2 regions of the Asticcacaulis carbonis genome follow, and region 2 is predicted to be linked to the other one. Evidence: riboswitches for the same ligand, from Rfam matches in the RefSeq annotation. Region 2 holds a riboswitch; the other holds the start of a gene.
What was found. A riboswitch is a leader RNA that binds a small molecule or an ion and turns the genes downstream of it on or off. The one in region 2 is predicted to bind cobalamin.
Positions count from the first base shown of each region.

Region 1 (3,206 bases), 140 kb from region 2:
GCCCTTGACCGGCTTATCGGTCAGGGACTGCGCATAGCTGGCCCAGCCGACCGTCATGGCTTTGGGCCGTGACACATCGCCATACAGCACGGGCGGGCGCACATAGCGCGAGCCATAGGACTGCACCCAGCCGTGCTGCGTAAAGGCATAGCCATCAAGCTGTTCGGCGAAATACTGTACCATGTCGTTGCGCTCGAACTCGCCATGCACCAGCACGTCGAGGTCGATCTCTTCCTGCCAGCGGATCGCCTTTTCGGTTTCGGTTTTCAGGAAGGCCTCATAGGCTGTGGCGTCCAGTTCGCCACGGCCATGTTGCAGCCGGGCGCGCCGTACCTCAGCGGTTTGCGGAAACGAGCCGATGGTGGTGGTGGGCAAAAGCGGCAGGTTGAGGCGCGCCGCCTGCTTTTGCTGACGCTCGGTAAACGGGCTTTGCCGCTCCAGCAAGGGCGCGCTGATCGCCGCCACACGCGCCGCTACCTGACGGTTATGGATGCGCGCTGAGGTGCGCCGCGCGGCCAGGGCCGCCGCATTATCGGCCAGCTCAGTGGCCACATGATCGCGGCCCTCGCTTAAGGCGCGTTTGAGGACGTTCAGTTCCACCAGTTTTTGCGCAGCAAAACTGAGCCATTGGCGCAGATCGCCGTCGAGTTTCTCTTCGGCCTCAAGGTCAATCGGCACATGCAGCAGCGAACATGACGGGGCCAGGATCACCTGATCAAGCTGGGCCACCACGGGTTCCAGCCGGTCGAGCAGGGCGGTCAGGTCGGTCTTCCAGATATTGCGGCCATCAATGATGCCGAGCGACAAAAGCTTGCCTTTCGCCAGTTCGGGCAGGCGCGGCAACAGCTCAGGGCGGCTGACCAGATCGACATGGACGCCGGCCACAGGCAGGTCGAAGGCGGCGCGCAAATTCGGCAGGCGGGTGTCGAAATAGCTGGTCAGCATCAGCTTCACGTCGGGCACATCGCGCGCAAAGGTCTTGCAGGCCAGATCGAGCGCCCAGCGCTTGCGACCATCCAGTTCGAGCGCCAGCACCGGCTCGTCGAGCTGCACCCAGTCGGCACCCGCTGCCGCCAGGGCACGCAAGGCCTCGACATAGACGGGCAGCAGTTTCGGCAGCAGGCTCAAGGCATCGAAACCGTCTTCGGTTCTGGCCAGACTGAGCAGGGTGACCGGCCCGACCAGCACCGGGCGGGTATGGAGGCCCAAGGCTTTGGCTTCGATGAAATCGGCCAGCGGCTTGTTATGGCGCAGCGTGAAAACCTGATCAGGGCCGATTTCGGGCAGCAGCACATGATAATTGGTGTTGAACCATTTGGTCATTTCCAGCGCGGTGGTTTCGCCGTGGTCATGGCCGCATTCGCCCCGCTCAGCCCCCTTGCCGCGCGCCATGCGGAAATAGGTGGCCAGATGGGCGTCTTCGCCAAAGCGCGCCGGTATCGCCCCCACCATGAAGGCGGCGTCGAGCAGGTGGTCGTACAGCGAGAAATCACCGGATGGAATCACGTCGATTCCGGCGGTGGCCTGTCTTTGCCAGTTAGCGGCCCGCAAAGCCGAGGCGCTTCTCAGCAGGGCGGCTTCGTCGCTCTTGCCCGACCAGAAGGATTCGAGCGCGGTTTTCAGTTCGCGCCTTTGGCCAATCCTCGGAAAGCCGAGATTGGCGGTTTGGATATGTGTCATGTCAGACCCCAAAAAGTTGGGGGTCAGGTCTTCGAAACGCCTGTCACGCGTTTTCCTGGGAAGTCCCGCCCGTGGAAAATCGGCACGCCCGGAATGGATGTACCGGAACAGGGCAGGTCTCCTGGCTTGCGTATCACGGCCTCAAAGCGCCTTCCCAGGCTGTCACCCAGTGGAGATATGCTTTGCGGCTCCTCGCCTACAGTTGCGGGAACAGCTCCGGCTTCAGACCGGATTCCCTCTTAGCCGACCCATGCGTTGCCGCCGCGCCGGAACCCTTGTTCGACGTGCAGGCTATCATATCGCGCCGACGAGTCAATAAAGATATAAACATATCTTTATATGATTATATGTATGGGGGGGTGTGTAATTCCAATTTGCGATGTGAATCATCGCAAATTGGCAAGGCCGACTGGCCGCCCGAGCGTATGCGAGGAGCCATGCGGCGCTTGAGCTGATAGAGTAGCCTTGCCTTTGCGCCCCAATCCGCGTAGGAACGCCCGCAAGATTATTCCCTCTTTGACAAGTTGTATCTCATGAAAATCAACGCCAACACGATCAAACCCGGCATGGTGCTAGAATATCAGAAGGGCCTTTGGACCGTGGTGAAGACCGAGCACGTCAAGCCCGGCAAGGGCGGCGCCTTCGCTCAGGTCGAAATGAAGAACCTGATCACCGGCACCAAGCTCAATGAGCGCTTGCGCTCCGAAGAAACGGTCGAGCGCGTCGTGCTGGAGCAGCGCGATCACAGCTATCTGTATGAAGATGGCGACATGCTGGTTTTCATGGATCAGGAAAATTACGAGCAGATCAGTCTGAGCAAGGAATGGGTCGGCGAAGATCAGGTGCAGTATCTGCACGACGGCATGGTGGTGATCATCGAATTCCACGACGAGCGCGCCATCGGCATGACCCTGCCCGACACGGTGATTCTGGAAGTGATGGAAACCGAGCCGACCATCAAGGGCCAGACCGCGTCCTCTTCCTACAAGCCCGCCAAGGCATCGAATGGTATGCGCATCATGATCCCGCCCTTCATGGGCACGGGTGAGCGCATCGTCGTCTCCACCGAGACGGGCGAATATATGAAGCGCGCGGATTAACCGGTCTGGCGTCTCCCGCCCACCCCGCTTGCGGGGAGGGGGAACCATCCGCAGGATGGTGGGAGGGGCTCTTTTCAGCCCCCCTTCGTCATCTCGCTAAAGCTCAATGCCACCTCCCCCATGTATGGGGGAGGCGAATTATTTTACAGGACCAGGTTTCATGACCGTTCTTCAATCCTCCCTCATTCAGGTCATGGTCGGCGCGGTGCGCAAGGCCTGCAAGGGCGTGGCCCGCGATTTCGGCGAGATCACCGAACTGCAAGTGTCGAAAAAAGGCCCCGGCGATTTCGTCACCGCCGCCGACAAGCGCGTTGAAGCCGCCCTGTTCGAGGAATTGCTGCGGGTGCGCCCCGGTTATGGCTTCCTGGGCGAAGAGCAGGGCGAGGTGTTCGGCACCGACAAGACCCACCGCTGGATCGTTGATCC
Region 1 is NZ_JASERT010000001.1:92,970-96,175, forward strand. It holds gene metE (5-methyltetrahydropteroyltriglutamate--homocysteine S-methyltransferase) at 1-1,680, opposite strand, end outside; cobalamin riboswitch at 1,775-1,972, opposite strand; gene efp (elongation factor P) at 2,214-2,780, shown strand; gene QB905_RS00500 (inositol monophosphatase family protein) at 2,941-3,206, shown strand, end outside.
Region 1: another riboswitch for cobalamin. It lies ahead of metE (5-methyltetrahydropteroyltriglutamate--homocysteine S-methyltransferase); the one in region 2 lies ahead of QB905_RS01140 (TonB-dependent receptor plug domain-containing protein).

Region 2 (3,206 bases):
AAGCTGTAATCAAGGCCGCCGTCAAGCGTCACGCCCTTTTCCGGCACCAGATCGGCGGAGCCGTAGTCGCTGTAAAGCTGGTAAAGACTGGGCACCTTGACGCCAAGCCCGGCACTGGCGTGCAGACGCCAAGCCGTGCCCAGCGGCGCAACGAGACTGGCCTGGGCGATGTCCTGACCGCCGAAACTGGACGAATCGTCGTGGCGTGCGCTGATGGCCATGTCCACGATGCCGAAATCATGGCGCACCTGACCATAGACACTGGCCTGCGTCATGGCTGCCCGCAGCGGCACGGGATCGGGATCATACGAAGACGGCGAGGCATTGCGCATCCAGTCGCGCTCATAGGCCAGACCGCCGAGCAGGCGGGTGCCCGACCAGTCATAGCTGATATGGTAATCGGCGGCTGTAATCTGTCCGCGCGCCAGAAAAGACGGTGTGCCATCGGCATTATAGTCGTCTCTTTTGGTGTCGGTGGCGCTGAGCGATAGAGCCTGTTCGCCGTGCGCCAAAGCTTGCGTCAGGCCAAGCCCTGCGAGATTGGTATCGGTCTTGCCGAAATCGCCCGTGTCGGCGAACACATAATCAGGGGCGGGATAGCCGTCATAATCATTGCGGCTGTGGGTGCGGTCATAGACGGCGTTGAGTTTCAGCGTGTCGCTGAACGCATAGCCAGCGCGCGCGCTGACATCGCTCTGGGCAAACCCGTCCTTTTCGTTGCCACCGGCAAAGGCCGACACACCCTGATCATTCTGACCACCGGCGCTTAAGCGCCAGTTCAGCTTGCCTGCAATGCCGCCAAGGCCAAGCCGCGCTGCACCGTAATGATCAAGACCCTCCAGCGTCAGATCGCCCTCCAGCGGGGCCTGGGCCGTGCGGCTGACAATATTGACCACGCCGCCCAGCGCGCCGGAGCCCCACAGGGTGGACAGCGGGCCGCGCAGCACCTCGATGCGGGCGGCGTCGCCTGTATCGATCAGGCCGAGATTGGTGCCGCCGCCCACTTGAGACGGGTCGTTGAGGCGGATGCCATCGAGAATATAAAGCGTGTGATCGGCGCCCGCGCCGCGGATCGAGGCCGAGGCCGCTTCGCCGGGGCCGCCATTGCGGGTAAGGCTGAGATCGGTGGTGTGGGTGAGCAGATCAGCCACGAACAGCGACTGATAGCTCTGGATGTCGGCGGCGGTCAGCACGTCGAGGCTCTGGCCAATGCGCGAAATCGGCAGGGGCTGGCGCATGATGGTGACAACCGTATCCTGCGCATGGGCAAGGGGGCTGGCCAGTAACAGGGTGAGGGGCAGAAGGGCCGGGCGGAATCCGGGCATAGCTGTGGGCTCTTTCGCTCAAACAGACGAAAACCGCACGCAAAACGCGCACGGCTGACAAAACATCGTCTCTCAGGGTCGAAATTACCTGCTCGTCCGGCACGTCCCGGCCGGGCAAAGGACGACAGCCAAGGCAGGTCTCCTGACTTGCGCCTCAAGGGTCTGGCCGCTGTCTTCTCCCGGTTGCGGAATGACGTCAGTTAGCGGTCAGGCTCGGCGCTTACAGTTGCGGGCACAGTCCGGGATTTTCACCCGGTTCCCTATTCTCCCATCTTTTAAGGACAGGCACCATTGGCACGCGGCGGGCATTAAGGCTTTCCGGCGCTTCCGTCAAGATGCGGATGATAAGACGTGGAATCGCTTTCCTTCCCCTCTCCCCTCCACGAGGGGAGAGGACGGGAGCCGAGCCTTCCGGCGAAGGCGACCGGGTGAGGGGCATTCTTTGTGTAGCTGCCCAGCCCCTCATCCGGCCTTCACTGCGTTCAGGCCACCTTCTCCCCGCAAGCAGAGAGAGGGGAAGAGTCTTGATGCAAGCTCATATCATCAGGCTCTGGCTAGCTGCGGATGCGCACCACCGACACCACCTTGTTGAACAGGGCGGTCATGGCCTCGCTGATACCCTGATCGGGGCCGACAGCGAAGAACAATCCCGGCGAGGCGCAGGCCTGCATACTGGTGGCAATCTGATCCGTTGGGGTCAGATACTTACGCACATTGGAATCAAAGAAGCTGTTTTGATTTTGCGGCAGCAGCAAATAGGTCGTGTAAAGCATGGCTATACGAACACCACGGTTCTTCAGGGCCGTGCACTGGCTGGCATCCAGCGGGGCAATACGGCGGCACCCGCTGGCACTGCAATCATATCCGTCATTAAGGCCGTCAGATACCATGAACAGCACTTTCTGCGTTGAAACTGCGGATGTGCCGTCACCGGAAGCCGGTATGATCGAATTCATACTGGCCAGCATGGACGTGAAATTGGTTTGACGATCAGAATTGTAATTTTGCGCGGGAACCGTCATCAGATCGATCTTGCCGGCATCGCTGGCAGATTGGGTCAGATTGCTGTTCAAGGCGCTGATCATATAAGCGGTTGGAGCCGTTTGACTGATCGCATCGGCGGCTGTGCCGAAATCATACAGCGCCATGCGATACTGACCCGGCAGGGTTTCCGTATTGCTGGCGGTCGTCATCAGGTTTTGCGTAGCTTCGCGGACGACATCGATACGCATGGTGACCCCCAGTGACTTGGCCAGGGTATAATAATCGCTGCTGGCGCCGGGGCCACTCAGGTGGCAGGCGAAGGCGCAATTTTGGTCGCTGCTCTTGTTGGCCGTGGCGGCGACAAGCTTATTAATGTCCGCCGTTGTTGCGCCCAGCCCCATCGAGGGCGTGTTGTCGAGCAGCAGGTAGAAATCGATATAGGGCGGGATGGTCGATGACGATTTTGACGTTACGCTGAGCGGCAGGCTATTAAAGCCGAACAGACCGATAATATAGGGCTTATAATTGGCGCTGACCGTAACGAGCGAGGTGATAACGGTGGCCGCCTTGCTCACCGTCGCATTCAATGTGATGTTGGACAGTTCCGGGGCCGGATGCAGATCGGACTCAAAAATACTGGCGGCCTGCTGCGAGCCCTGGCTGATTTCGCCGTCACCCTGAGTCAGGGCGAGCTTGAAAGCTTTGGAATTGACGGCCACCGAGCCGACACTGGCCACATCGGCGGCGTCCTGCAATTCACCGCGCAATTGCAGCACACGGCTGAAATCAATGGCCCCACCCACGGCAAGGAAGATAACCGGCAGGGCCAGAGCAACCATGATGATGGTGCTGCCCGCGCGATTGCGCAGCAAATTCCGCACTGTTTTGAACACGATG
Region 2 is NZ_JASERT010000001.1:234,347-237,552, forward strand. It holds gene QB905_RS01140 (TonB-dependent receptor plug domain-containing protein) at 1-1,325, opposite strand, end outside; cobalamin riboswitch at 1,441-1,634, opposite strand; gene QB905_RS01145 (TadE/TadG family type IV pilus assembly protein) at 1,880-3,190, opposite strand.